One region of the Herbiconiux aconitum genome, then DNA from elsewhere that is predicted to be linked to it. Evidence: predicted binding sites of a transcription regulator. Region 1 holds the regulator's gene; the other holds the start of a gene.
What was found. The regulator HrcA, encoded in region 1, represses chaperone genes, less so after heat shock. The targets are predictions, from matches to a motif close to TTNGCACTCGNNNNNNNCGAGTGCNAA.

Region 1 (7,323 bases):
AACTCGCGCGGCTCCACCCGCGTCACGACACCGCTGACGACCAGCCCCTGACCGTCGCCGATCGCCGTGTGCTCGCCCACACGCATCCGGTTCACCGTCGTCGCGTGGCGTGCCTCGTCGCCCGAGAGCAGCACCACATCGCCCACTTCGTGCGGGGCCGTTGCGAGGTCGTCGCGCAGGAACAGGGAACTCACCGGCGAACCAGCCGATCAGACGTTCAGGAAGCGGTCGCGCAGCTTCGCGAACAAGCCCTGCTGGAAGTGACCGAGCGTCGGCGCGGGGTACTTGTGCGCGTTCGCGAGCTGCTTCATCAGCTCCTTCTGCTTGTGGTCGAGCTTCGTGGGCGTCACCACCTGGATGCCGACCCGCAGGTCGCCGCGGCCGTTGCCGCGCAGGTGCGTGATGCCGCGGCCCTTGACCGTCAGCACCTCGGCGCTCTGCGTTCCGGGCTTGATCTCGATCTCGATGTCGCCGTCGAGCGCCTGGATGGTGGTGGTGGTGCCGAGCACCGCATCCCACATCTGCACCTCGAGGGTGCAGAGCAGGTCGTCGTCGTTGCGCGAGAACACGTCGTGGTGACGCACCTTCATCTCGAGGTAGACGTCGCCCTGCGGGCCGCCGGCCGGGCCGACCTCGCCCTGGCCGGGCAGCTGCAGCCGCAGACCGGTCTCGACGCCGGCCGGGATGTCGACCGGGATGGTGCGGCGTGCACGAACGCGGCCCTGGCCCTGGCAGGTGGGGCACGGGTTCGGGATGACGGTGCCGTAGCCGCGGCAGGTGCCGCAGGGAGCGCTGGTGACGACATTGCCGAGGAGCGACCGCACGGTGCGCTGGATCGAACCCGAGCCGCCGCAGATGTCGCAGGTGACGGGCGAAGTGCCGGGCTGGCAGCATGAACCGTTGCAGGTGTCGCAGACCACGGCCGTGTCGACCTCGAGGTCGCGGTGGGTTCCGAAGATGACCTCGCCGAGGTCGACCTCCACGCGCAGCAGGGCGTCTTGGCCGCGCTCTTCGCGGGACTTCGGGCCACGGGATGCGCCGCCCTGGCCGCCGAAGAAGGTCTCGAAGATGTCTCCGAAGCCCCCGAATCCGCCGGCACCGCCCGCGCCGCCGAAGCCGGCCTGAGGGCCGCGGTCGTAGTCGCGCCGCTGGCCGGGGTCGCTCAGCACGTCGTAGGCATGGGTGACCTGCTTGAACTTCTCCTGAGCATCCGGGCTCGGGTTCACATCGGGGTGCAGCTCACGGGCCAACCTGCGGTAGGCCTTCTTGATCTCTTCGGGTGTCGCTTCGCGCGAGACGCCGAGCACGTCGTAATGGTCAGCCACCAGGGGCTTCTCCTTTGTTCGATGAGGGTCGTGTAGCTGTGGAGGAGAGAACGGTCAGCTCGCGCTGCCCGAGTCTCCGAGAGTGCGGGACAGATAGCGCGCCACGGCGCGCACCGCCGAGATGTTGCTCGAGTAGTCCATGCGAATGGGGCCGAGCACGCCGAGACGGGAGACCGACGTTCCGATGCCGGAGTAACCGGAGGCAAGAATGGACGTCTCGCCGAGCCCGAACGATTCGTTCTCGCGGCCGATCGAGACCGTGATGCCGCGCTGGTCTGCTTCCATCTCGCTGAACAGGCGGAGCAGCACCACCTGCTCCTCCACCGCTTCGAGCACCGGGAGGATGCTGCCGTGGAAGTCGTCTTCGGTGCGCACCAGATTGGCGGCGCCGGCGATCAACAGTTTCTCCTGGCGGTTCGCGGTCACCTGCTCCTGCAGGATGCTCGCCACCACCTCGACCGTCGGAGCATGTTCGTGGGGGAAACGGTCGGAGACACCGGTGAGGGCGCTGGCGGCCTCGGTGAGCCCCAGACCGCCGATCGTCTCATTCAGACGGGACCGCAGCTCGCCGATCAGCTGCTCGTCGGTCTCGGCCGGCACATCCACCACCCGCTGATCGACGTGCCCGCTGTCGGTGATGACCACCGTCATGAGGCGCCGCGGCGTGAGCGAGACGACCTCGACGTGCCGCACCCGTGCCTGCGAGAGCGAGGGGTACTGCACCAGGGCCACCTGATGGGTGAGCTGCGAGAGCAGACGGACGGTGCGAGCGAGCACGTCGTCGACGTCGACGCTCGAACCCAGAAAGGTCTCGATGGCGTGTCGCTGGGCGAGGCTCAGCGGACGGAGGTCGGAGAGGTGGTCGACGAAGAGGCGGTACCCCTTGTCGGTGGGCACCCGGCCGCTCGACGTGTGGGGGGCCGTGATCAGCTCTTCTTCTTCGAGCAGCGCCATGTCGTTGCGGATGGTGGCCGCCGAGACGCCGAAGGAATGCCGTTCGGCGATGCTCTTCGAGCCGACGGGCTCGCGCGAGGCCACATAGTCTTGCACGATCACGCGAAGCACTTCGAGGCTGCGTTCTGAGACCATCAGGAACACCTTCCTCGTGTTGGCACTCACCTCACTGGAGTGCCAATTATATCTCTGATCGGGCGTGGACGGTTCCGAACACCCCTGATCCAAATCATTGCCGCCCGGGTAGCCCGGGCGCTATCTTGTGTCTGAGCACGACCTCGAGCGCCCGCACGAGCCCGTGAGCCGCTTCTCCCACCGTCTGAAAGGCGCGAGACATGACTGACCCCAACGCAACACCGCCGTACGACCCGGCTTCCGGCCAGCCCACTCCCCCGCCCGGACAAGCGACGCCTCCTCCCGGCTACCAGGCCCCGCCCCCCGGTTACCAGGCGCCCCCGCCCGGCTACCAGGCCCCGCCGCCCGGTTACCAGGGCGCCCCGGTCGCCGCCGCGCCGCTCTCGCCCGCCGAAGACAAGCAGTGGGCCTTCCTCGGTCAGCTCGGTGGCATCCTCGGCTTCATTCCGCCGCTGATCATCTGGCTCATCTTCAAAGACCGCGGCCCCCTCACCAACCAGGAGGCCAAGGAGTCGCTGAACTTCCAGATCACGGTCGCGATCTTCGCCGCCGGGCTGTACATCATCGGCATGATCACGCTGTTCATCTTCATCGGCGGCCTGTTCCTCTTCCTGGCCTGGGCCGTGCAGATCGTCGGCCTCATCTTCGCGATCATCGCGGGCGTGAAGGTCAACCAGGGCGGAACCTACCGCTACTTCTTCAACTTCCGCTTCATCAAGTAGGTTCGGCGCGGACTTCTCCAAACGTCGCGGTGACCGATGCCCTCTACAGGGCCGGTTGCCGCGACGTTTGTCGTTGTCCGGCCACAACGGGTCAGGTGAGGCGGCGCACGACCGCGTCGGCGAGGAGGCGGCCCTGCAGGGTGAGTTCGAGGGTGCCGCGGAGGGCTGCGGGGCCGTCGACCAGGCCGTCGGCGATGAGGCCCGCGACCTCTCGCCGCGCCGCCGGCGCGAGCGTCGCGATGCGGAGGGCGCCCCGCACTCGGGTGAGCAGCAGCACGCGCTCGAGTTCGCGCGCAGCCTCTCCGATCGTCTCGCGGCCCGCCGCCGGCGACTCGCCCGCCGCGATGCGCTGAGCAAAGGCGGCCGGATGCTTGACGTTCCACCACCGCGTCGACCCCACGTAGCTGTGCGATCCGGGCCCGATGCCCCACCAGTCGTGACCCACCCAGTAGCCGAGGTTGTGCCTCGAACGGTGCGACGCACCGCGGGCCCAGTTGCTCACCTCGTACCACTCGTAACCCGAGGCTCCGAACGCGGCATCCGCTCGCTCGTACATGTCGGCCTGCAGGTCGTCCGAGGGCGCGATCACCTGCCCCGACCGGATCTGCCGCGCGAGCTTCGTGCCGTCTTCGACGATCAGGGCGTAGGCTGAGACGTGGTCGGGTTCGTTCGCGAGCACCGCGTCGATGGAGCGCTGCCAGTCGTCGAGCGTCTCGCCCGGCGTGCCGTAGATGAGGTCGAGGCTGACATCGAGACCGGCGTCTTTCGCCCACCGCACCACCTCGGGCACGCGCAGAGGATCGTGGGTGCGCTCCAGCGTGGCGAGCACACTCGGCACCGCCGACTGCATCCCGAAGCTGACGCGGGTGAATCCGGCATCGGCGAGGGTGCGCAGGTAGGCGGCGTCGACCGAGTCCGGGTTCGCCTCGGTGGTGACCTCGGCGCCGTCGGCGAGACCCCAGGTGTCTCGCGCCGCGCGAAGCATTGCGGCGAGCTGGGTGGCCGGCAGCAGCGTGGGCGTGCCGCCGCCGAAGAACACGGTCGAGGCCGGTCGGCGCGGATACCCGGATGCGTCGAGCACGCCGGCCGCGAACCGCATCTCCTCGATCGCCTGAGACGCGTAGTCGCTCTGCTTCACGCCGCGGAGCTCGGTGGCCGTGTAGGTGTTGAAGTCGCAGTAGCCGCAGCGCACGCGGCAGAACGGCACGTGCACGTAGAGGCCGAAGTCGCGGGAGGCTGCGGGCGCGGCAGTCGACTCCGGAGCGGCTGACGCATCCGGGGCATCCGTCGCGCCGGGCCTGGGCAGCAGCCCGTCCGCAGGGGCCGGATCGCCCACCGGCAAGAGAGAAGGCACGAGCCCGCCTATGCGCCCTTGCTCGGCATGAGCGCGCGGAGGTAACGGCGGGTGGCGCGCGCCTGCACGATGCGCAGCACCGGCAGTCCGAGGCGGTAGAACCACGTGCTCGGGCGCGAGAAGGCGCGCACGACGATCCACACCGAATCGTCGGAGAGGTGCTCGACGACGAAGCTCTCTTCTCCGGACTCCGGATGCCCGGGCAGGGTGCCGTAGGCGAATCCGATGCGACCGGGCTCGTTCACCAGGTAGACCACGCGGATCGGCGCCCGAAAACGCAGGCCGAAGGCACGGACGGTGAGCTCGGCGGTGGTGCCGGCCGAGACGAGCGGGGTGCCGTCTTCGCCGTATCCCTGCTCCGGGTGCGCGGCGCGGGGTCCGACAGGAGTGCCGGACTCGTCGAAGACGAGCCCCGCGTAATCGGTCGTACTGGGGCCGGCGGGCTGGATGTCGCCCACCGTGATGCCGGCGCCGCGTTGTACGCCCCAGGCCATCAGCTTCGCCGACGCGACCTCGAAGCGCTCGGTGCCGGAGCCCAGACGTGCGCGGCGCTCCATCGGGTGGAAGCCCTTCGGCGGGAAGTAGAGCAGATCTTCGGCCTGCGTGGCACCCACCGCCGCGTAGCTGAGGGGCACCTCGGAGCGCGGAACCGAGCGTGCCGTCGTCGTTCCCGGCACGCCTACTTGTCCTTCTTCTTCTCGGTGTCGCCCGAGAGCGCGGCGATGAAGGCCTCCTGGGGCACCTCGACCCGGCCCACCATCTTCATGCGCTTCTTGCCCTCTTTCTGCTTCTCGAGGAGCTTCCGCTTGCGGGTGATGTCACCGCCGTAGCACTTGGCCAGAACGTCTTTGCGCATCGCGCGGATCGACTCGCGCGCGATGATGCGGGCGCCGATCGCGGCTTGGATCGGCACCTCGAACTGCTGCCGCGGGATGAGCTCGCGGAGCCGCCCGGTCATCAGCACGCCGTAGGCGTAGGCCTTGTCGCGGTGCACGATGGCACTGAACGCGTCGACCTGTTCGCCCTGCAGCAGGATGTCGACCTTCACCAGGTCGGCCTCGGCCTCGCCCGCGGGCTCGTAGTCGAGGCTGGCGTAGCCCGCGGTCTTCGACTTCAGGTTGTCGAAGAAGTCGAACACGATCTCGCCGAGCGGCATCGTGTACTTGATCTCCACCCGGTCTTCACCGAGGAACTCCATGCCCTGCAGCGTGCCGCGTCGGCTCTGGCAGAGCTCCATGATCACGCCCACGTAGTCTTTCGGCGCGAGGATCGCGGCGTTCACCACCGGCTCCGCCACGCTCACGATCTTGCCGCCCGGGAACTCGCTCGGGTTCGTGACCGTGATCGTCTTCTTGTCTTCGGTGGTGACGTTGTAGATGACCGACGGCGCCGTGGCGATGAGGTCGAGACCGAACTCGCGCTCGAGCCGCTCGGAGATGATCTCGAGGTGCAGGAGGCCGAGGAAGCCGCAACGAAAACCGAATCCGAGGGCGACGGATGTCTCGGGCTCGTAGACCAGGGCCGCGTCGCTGAGCTTCAGCTTGTCGAGCGCCTCGCGGAGCGCCGGGTAATCGGTGCCGTCGAGCGGGTAGAGGCCCGAGAACACCATCGGCAGCGGCTCGGTGTAACCGGGCAGCGCGACCGTGGCGGGCTTCGAGGCGGTGGTGACGGTGTCGCCGACCTTCGACTGCCGCACGTCTTTCACGCCCGTGATGAGGTAGCCGACCTCGCCGACGCCGAGGCCCTTGGAGGGCGTCGGCTCAGGGCTGCTCACCCCGATTTCGAGGATCTCGTGTGTCGCCCGGGTCGACATCATCTGGATGCGCTCGCGCGGACTCAGGTGCCCGTCGATCATGCGCACGTAGGTGACCACGCCGCGGTAGGCGTCGTAGACCGAGTCGAAGATCATGGCGCGAGCCGGCGCATCCGGATCTCCCACCGGAGCGGGGATGAGCTCGGTCACGCGATCGAGCAACGCCTCGACGCCCATGCCGGTCTTGCCGCTCACGCGCAAGACGTCGTCGGGGCTGCCTCCGATGAGGCTCGCGAGTTCTTTCGCGTACTTCTCGGGGTCGGCCGCCGGCAGATCGATCTTGTTGAGCACCGGGATGATGGTGAGGTCGTTCTCGAGCGCCAGGTAGAGGTTCGCGAGGGTCTGCGCCTCGATGCCCTGCGCCGCGTCGACCAGGAGGATGGCGCCCTCGCAGGCCGCGAGGGATCGGCTCACCTCATAGGTGAAGTCGACGTGCCCGGGGGTGTCGATCATGTTCAGGGCGAAGGTCTGGTCGCCGAGGCGCCACGGCATGCGCACCGCTTGACTCTTGATGGTGATGCCGCGCTCGCGCTCGATGTCCATGCGGTCGAGGTATTGGGCGCGCATGTCGCGGTCGCTCACCACGCCGGTGATGCCGAGCATCCGGTCGGCCAGGGTCGACTTGCCGTGGTCGATGTGCGCGATGATGCAGAAGTTGCGGATGAATGCGGGGTCGGTGGAGGCGGGCTGAAGGGCCTTCAGGGCTGTGGGGCTCACGCATTCCTCTGGGTCGTCGGTGCCGTGGCGCGCCGAATGACGGGACGACCTATTCTGCCATGCCCTGCCGTGAAGGCCGATCGTTCGATTGAATTGGGTTATGGCCATCTTTCTCACCGGCGCGACCGGGTTCATCGGTTCGGCAGTTCTCCGTCAACTTCGTGCACAGGGCCGGGAGGTCGTGGCGCTGGTGCGCAACGCCGATCAGATCCCCGCGATCGAATCCACCGGCGCCCGTGCGGTGCTCGGCACCCTGACCGACCGCGAGGTCATCAGCCACCTCGCTCTCGAGAGCGACGGGGT
Region 2 (7,323 bases), on a different contig from region 1:
CCGCGCACGGAAAGAAGGGAGCAGGATGGCCGCCGCCGACGAACAGCCGCAGCCGGGTGTCCCCGCTCCGCTGAACGACCGCGACGCCCGCATCCTCGGCTTCGAACGTGCGTGGTGGAAGCATGCCGGTGCGAAAGAGCAGGCCATCCGCAAGGAGTTCGGACTCTCCTCGGCCCGGTACTATCAACTTCTCGGTGCGCTGATCGACTCTCCGGCCGCTCTCGCGCACGATCCGATGCTCATCAAGAGGCTTCAGCGGGTGCGGGATGCGCGAATGGCCGCGCGTTCCGCTCGACTGCTGTCGCGCGACGACTAGGACCTCACTCCCCACCATGGCCCGTTTCTCCGAGGACAGCTTCGACCGCCTGCCCGCCCACCGCGAACGCGTGGGCGCCCACCGCGGACCCCGCCCGCGCGGCCGGGGCTGGATCATCGTCGCCTGGGCGGCCCTCGCCACCGCTCTGCTGGTGGGTGGCGGCGTCACCTATCTCGCGGTCATCAACAACAACATCCAGTTCACGGGTGGTTCGAGCGGTGGCGCCAGCACGGCCGCGCCATCCGATGCCCCCACCCCTACTCCCACGATCACGCCGATCACCGACGGCACGCTGGCGGTGACCGTGCTGAACGGCACCGACAACGTCGGTCTGGCCGGGCGCGTCGGTCAGGCCGCGATCGACGCCGGCTGGAACGTCGGCACCATGGCGAACGCGAGCTCGACCGACTTCGCCACCACCACCGTCTACTACGAAGACCCCGCCAACGAAGCGGCTGCCCTCGGTCTTGCCCAGTTGCTCGGCAACGCGGCCACCGAGCAGTCGTCCACCTTCCAGGGAGCGGCGCTCACCGTCGTGGTCGGCACCGATTACGCGGGCCCGGGTCTGGATGCCGGAACCGGCGACGTGCCTGCTGACCCGCCGGCCGACGACACGGGCACGGAGTCCGACACCGGCGAATAGGGCCGCTTTCGGCTCGCAATATTTCGCGCGTGTTTCAGTCGTGTTGAGTTGCGATCACGATCTGTGGAATTCGCCGCTCGAGCCATTGTGCGAAGAATCTGCCCGAATAGGATGTGGAATCGGTGGTGGCAATTGTGTCACTTCTGCAGAAACACAGCACTTGGGAGTAACAATGGCGAATGGAACCGTCAAGTGGTTCAACGCTGAAAAGGGCTACGGCTTCATCACTGTCGATGGTGGCGGACAGGACGTCTTCGTCCACTACTCCGCGATCGACATGGCGGGCTACAAGGTCCTCGAAGAGGGCCAGCAGGTCGTCTTCGAAGTCGGCACCGGATCCAAAGGGCCACAGGCCGAGTCCGTTCGGCTTGCCTGATTCTTTTTCGAGGTTCCGCGGCGCACGTCGGAGTGCGTTCGTGGTGAGCGCCGGCGGCACTAGTCTGTGGGCGTGAAGAACCGCCGGAGAGCTGCCGCGCGCGTGGCATCCGGTGCCGCGCTGCTGCTCGCGACGGTGGGGCTCGCCGCCTGCTCGGCGCAGCCGAACCCGCCGGCGTCGACGGTGACGCCGACGGCCGCGTACTCCTCCGACTACCGCACCCCCGCGCCCACCGTGCCGGCACCCCTCCGCGGCACTCTGGTGGCGGCGGATTCGCTGAGGAGTCCATCGCTGGCGGCGAAGATCGACAACCACGAAGACGCCCGGCCGCAGATCGGCCTCGATCGAACCGACATCGTGTTCGAGGAGCTGGTCGAAGGCGGCATCACCCGCTACGTCGCCATCTGGCAGACCGACGTGCCCGAGCTGATCGGGCCGGTGCGGTCGATCCGGCCGATGGATCCCGACATCCTGTCGTCGTTCGGCGGCATCGTCGCCTTCTCGGGCGGGCAGGAGCAGTTCGTCGACATGATGCGCGCGGCCCCGGTCTACAGCGCGATCCACGGCGAGAGCGACACCGAGTCGACCTTCTACCGGATGGACGGGCGTGACAGCCCGCACGACGTGGTGGTCAAGGCGACCGAACTGGTGGGCGAGCATCCCGACCTGGCCGTGCCGGGGCAGCAGTTCGCGTACTCCTTCGACGTGCCGTCGTCGACGGCGGCGATCGACGGTGCGCCGACCGGCTCCCTCGACCTGGTGTTCTCGGATGCGCGGTTCCCCAGCTGGATCTGGGATGCGCCCTCCGCGAAATTCCTCCGCCTGCAGGAGGGGTCGCCTGATCTCAGCGAGTCGGGCCAACAGCTTTCGGCGACGAACGTGGTCACCCTGCGGGTCGACGAGGTCTACGATTACGACGCCGAGGTGCCGCGCGCCGTGATGGTCGCTTCAGGCGAGGCGTGGGTTTCGACCGGCGGAAAGACGGTGCACGCGACCTGGTCGAAGGATGCTCCGACCTCGCCGATCCGCCTCGTCGACGACCTCGGCGCCACGGTTCGGCTCGCGCCGGGCAACACCTGGGTGGAACTCGTTCCCCTCGACCAAGGCAGCGTCACCGTCGTTCCTCCCGCGGCGTGAGCTCACTTGCACTCCCACCCTCCGAGTGCCAGTATTGCTTTAGCACTCGTGAACACTGAGTGCTAACACACCTGAATCTTTGAATACGTCCAGGGAGGACGAGAAACACATATGGCAAAGATCATTGCTTTCGATGAAGAGGCCCGTCGTGGCCTCGAGCGTGGCCTCAACATCCTCGCCGACGCCGTCAAGGTGACGCTCGGCCCGCGCGGCCGCAACGTCGTGCTCGAGAAGAAGTGGGGCGCTCCCACGATCACCAACGACGGCGTGTCCATCGCCAAGGAGATCGAGCTCGACGACCCGTACGAGAAGATCGGCGCGGAGCTCGTCAAGGAGGTCGCCAAGAAGACCGACGACGTCGCGGGCGACGGAACCACCACCGCCACCGTGCTCGCTCAGGCCCTGGTCAAGGAAGGCCTCCGCAACGTGGCCGCCGGCGCCGACCCGATCAGCCTCAAGAAGGGCATCGAGAAGGCCGTCGCGGCTGTCTCGGCCGAGCTGATCAAGAACGCCAAGGAGATCGAGACCAAGGAAGAGATCGCTGCGACCGCTTCCATCTCGGCCGCCGACCCTGAGATCGGCGCCATCATCGCCGAGGCCATCGACAAGGTGGGCAAGGAAGGCGTCGTCACCGTCGAGGAGTCGAACACCTTCGGCACCGAGCTCGAGCTGACCGAGGGCATGCGCTTCGACAAGGGTTACCTGTCGGCCTACTTCGTCACCGACCCGGAGCGTCAGGAAGCGGTCTTCGAAGACCCCTACATCCTGATCGTGAACAGCAAGGTCTCGAACATCAAGGACCTGCTGCCGATCGTCGACAAGGTCATCCAGACCGGCAAGCAGCTGCTCATCATCGCGGAAGACGTCGATGGCGAAGCGCTGGCCACTCTGGTCGTCAACAAGATCCGCGGCATCTTCAAGTCGGTCGCCGTCAAGGCCCCCGGCTTCGGTGACCGTCGCAAGGCTCAGCTGCAGGACATCGCGATCCTCACCGGCGGCCAGGTCATCTCCGAGGAGGTCGGTCTCAAGCTCGAGAACGTCACTCTCGACCTGCTCGGTCAGGCCCGCAAGGTCGTCATCACGAAGGATGAGACCACGATCGTCGAGGGCGCCGGCGACGGCGAGGCCATCGCCGGACGTGTTGCTCAGATCCGTGCCGAGATCGAGAACACCGACAGCGACTACGACCGCGAGAAGCTCCAGGAGCGCCTCGCGAAGCTCGCCGGTGGTGTGGCGGTCATCAAGGCCGGTGCAGCGACCGAGGTCGAGCTGAAGGAGCGCAAGCACCGCATCGAAGACGCCGTGCGCAACGCCAAGGCTGCCGTCGAAGAGGGCATCGTCGCCGGTGGTGGCGTCGCCCTCATCCAGGCCGGCAAGACCGCGTTCGCGAACCTCGAGCTCGTCGGTGACGAGGCGACCGGTGCGAACATCGTCAAGGTGGCCATCGAGGCTCCGCTGAAGCAGATCGCCTTCAACGCGGGCATGGAGCCGGGAGTCGTCGCCGCCAAGGTGCGCGACCTCGACTACGGCTGGGGCCTGAACGCCGCGACCGGTGAGTACGTCGACCTTCTGGCCGCCGGCATCATCGACCCGGCCAAGGTCACCCGCTCGGCTCTGCAGAACGCAGCGTCGATCGCCGGTCTGTTCCTGACCACCGAGGTCGTCGTGGCCGACAAGCCCGAGAAGAACGCCGCTCCGGCGGGCGACCCCACGGGTGGCATGGACTTCTGAGTTAGCTGCAGCAAAGCGCCCTCCGCCTTCGGCGGGGGGCGTTTTGCTGTTCGCGCCGCCGCTTCTGCGGCGCGAAGAGAGATGTGGGCGTGAGGTCGCTCCGCGGCCTCGCGCCCACATTGTGCCGGGTGGAGGCGCCTCACAGAAGTACGGGGCAACGCGCTCGTTCTGTCACCGAGTCGCCAAGACACGCCGTAACCCCCGAGGGCGTTGCGGCGTGTCTTGGCGACTCGGTGATGGCCGGGTCGGGGTCAGGGTGGCGCTTCTCGGTGCGGGCACGGGCGGCGGCGTGCGCGGCTTGCAGGAGCTCGATGATGTGGGGCATGGTGCGCTCGGCGTTCACCAGCCGCGGGTCTTGGTGTTACCGCGACCTCGGGAAACGCACAAACCCGCGGATGAGCGCCGGCTCAGGCCGGGAGAGGCCTCGTGGGCGGGGGCGTGGGTGCCGCACCGACCGGCATGAGGGGGAGGGTGACCCGGAAGGTCGCACCGCCACCGGGGGTCTCCAGCGCCTCGACGGTGCCGTGGTGGGCGGCGACGATCGACGAGACGATGGCGAGCCCGAGGCCCGATCCGCCGGTCTCCCGAGTGCGCGACGAGTCGGCGCGGTAGAAGCGCTGGAAGATCTTCTCGCGGATCTGCGGCGGGATGCCGTCACCATGATCGATCACGTCGATCGTCGCCACACGCCGGGATTCGTCGACCTGCAGGGACAGTTCGATCGGACTGTCGGCCTCGGTGAAGCGCAGGGCGTTGCCGATCAGATTCGTGAGCACCTGACGGATCTTGTTCTCCTCGGCGAGCACGATGGGCCGCACCTCGGGGATCGCGACGGGCGCGGTCTCGGCGGGCGCCACGGGTGCGGAGTCCGCGGCCCCGCCGGACTGGCCGTTCGGTGCGGTCACGGGCTTCGGCCGGCGGCGCAGGCGTGCGAGTGTCGCGTTGGCGAAGTTGATCGGACGCGTGGCGGTGGACGGCGTGCGCGACGCATCCGGTGCATCCGGATCTGCCGGCGGAAGTCCCTCGATCGCGGGCGCGAACGACACCGGCGACGGCCCCGCCGGCGTGAGGGCCGACACGATGCGGCCCGGGCTCGCAGCGCGGGCATCCATCGCCGCATCGAGGGTGAGCGGCACGAGGTCGACCGGGGAGAGCTGCAGCGGGCGGGTCTCGTCGAGACGGGCGAGCTCGAGGAGGTCTTCGACGAGCGTGCCCATCCGGATCGCCTCCTTCTCGATGCGATCCATCGCCTGGGCCACGTCTTCGGGGGTCTGGAGGGCGCCCATGCGATAGAGCTCGGCGTAGCCGCGCACCGAGACCAACGGGGTGCGGAGTTCGTGCGAGGCGTCGCCGACGAAGCGGCGCATCTGATCGATGGTCTTCGCTCGATCGGCGAAGGCCGAGTCGATGCGCGAGAGCATCGTGTTGAGCGACCGGTTGAGCCGCCCGACCTCGGTGTTGGGCATGGCATCCGACATACGGCGGCTGAAGTCGCCGCCGTCGGCGATGGCCGCGGCCGTGCGTTCCACCTCGCGCAGCGGGCCGAACGTCGACGTCACGAGCAGACGCGTCAGCATGGCGCCCAGGATGACCACACCCACGCCGAAGGCGAGGAAGATCGACAGATAGGTGGCCGTGGTCTTCTCGGTCTCAGCCAGAGACTTCGCGATCACCACATTGCCGAGCGAGCCGTCGCCGCCGAAGAGATAGACCGTGGTGGCGATCGCGTGCCACTCGGTGCGCTGGTCGATCGAGTCGACGCTGAACACCTTGCCGCCCAGCAGGTTGGAGGTGTCGAGCGACACCTGCGCGTTCGGCATCGTGTTCTCGTCGCGTTCGCCCCAGTTCGAGACGATCAGGTTGCCGGAGGCGTCGAGCAGCCCCACGAAGTAGTCGGTGGGAGCCGAGGTGATGTCTTCGATGCGGAACTGCTCGGTCGTGGCATCCGGCCCGAGAAAGGGCGACGGGTCTTTACTGGCCGCGTCGAGCTGGCTGTCCACCTGCTGCAGGAGGTAGGTGCGCAGCACGATCATGGTGCCGACGCCCGACACGACGAGCCCGAAGGTGAGCATCAACACCGTCACACCGGTGATCTTGGAGCGCAGCGAAATCGAGTTCCACTGCTTGAGGATGGCGTTGAGCATGCTCCGGAAAGGCTACGCCTTGCTCACCTTCAGCATGTACCCGAAGCCGCGCTTGGTCTGGATGAGCGACTCCTCGGTGTGGGCGTCGAGCTTGCGGCGCAGGTAGGAGATGTAGCTCTCCACGATGCCGGCGTCGCCGTTGAAGTCGTATTCCCAGACGTGGTCGAGGATCTGGGCCTTCGACAGCACGCGGTTGGGGTTGAGCATCAGGTAACGCAACAACTTGAACTCGGTGGGGGAGAGCTCGATGGCGGCGTCACCCACGAAGACCTCGTGCGTGTCCTGGTCCATCGTCAGCTCGCCCGCACGGATGATCGCATCCTCGTCGGCCTGCATGGTGCGACGGAGGATCGCCTTGATGCGCGCCACGATCTCGTCGAGGCTGAACGGCTTGGTGACGTAGTCGTCGCCGCCGACCGTGAGACCCGTGATCTTGTCTTCGGTGTCGTCTTTCGCCGTGAGGAAGAGGATGGGGGCGGTGTAGCCCGCCGCTCGCAGCCGCTTGGTGACGCCGAAGCCGTTCATGTCGGGCAGCATCACGTCGAGGATGATGAGGTCGGGCTCCTCCTCGAGAACGGCGGAGATGGTCTGGGCGCCGTTGCTGACAGCGCGCACCGCGAACCCGGCGAATCGCAGGCTCGTGGTGAGGAGGTCGCGGATGTTCGGTTCGTCGTCGACGATCAAAATGCGGGGGCCGGTCATGCACTTATTCTCTGCGGGTTCGCTGAGCACAAGCTGAGAGCATCTCGGATGCAATCGGGCAGGCTCCGATGCAACGGAGCCGACGCGGCGGGCTTAGGCCGCCAGCGAATCCGAGTCGATGATGCTGTAGGCGTAACCCTGCTCCGCGAGGAAGCGCTGGCGGTTCTGCGCGAACTCCTGGTCGACCGTGTCGCGCGCGACGAGCGTGTAGAAGCTCGCGGGCAGACCCGACTCCTTCGGTCGCAGCAGCCGGCCGAGGCGCTGGGCTTCCTCC

Region 2: the regulator HrcA is predicted to act here: its motif matches at 2,512-2,538, upstream of groL (chaperonin GroEL).

Annotation. Positions count from the first base shown of each region.
Region 1 covers NZ_JANLCM010000003.1:40,758-48,080, reverse strand. The annotation lists gene N1027_RS19460 (16S rRNA (uracil(1498)-N(3))-methyltransferase) at 1-194, opposite strand, end outside; gene dnaJ (molecular chaperone DnaJ) at 210-1,325, opposite strand; gene hrcA (heat-inducible transcriptional repressor HrcA) at 1,380-2,414, opposite strand; gene N1027_RS19445 (DUF4870 domain-containing protein) at 2,615-3,136, shown strand; gene hemW (radical SAM family heme chaperone HemW) at 3,228-4,490, opposite strand; gene N1027_RS19435 (DUF1990 domain-containing protein) at 4,499-5,167, opposite strand; gene lepA (translation elongation factor 4) at 5,170-7,020, opposite strand; gene N1027_RS19425 (NAD-dependent epimerase/dehydratase family protein) at 7,121-7,323, shown strand, end outside.
Region 2 covers NZ_JANLCM010000001.1:1,962,253-1,969,575, forward strand. The annotation lists gene N1027_RS09385 (DUF3263 domain-containing protein) at 26-316, shown strand; gene N1027_RS09390 (LytR C-terminal domain-containing protein) at 333-959, shown strand; gene N1027_RS09395 (cold-shock protein) at 1,132-1,335, shown strand; gene N1027_RS09400 (DUF3048 domain-containing protein) at 1,408-2,472, shown strand; gene groL (chaperonin GroEL) at 2,584-4,203, shown strand; gene N1027_RS09410 (sensor histidine kinase) at 4,611-6,347, opposite strand; gene N1027_RS09415 (response regulator transcription factor) at 6,360-7,049, opposite strand; gene N1027_RS09420 (DNA repair helicase XPB) at 7,143-7,323, opposite strand, start outside.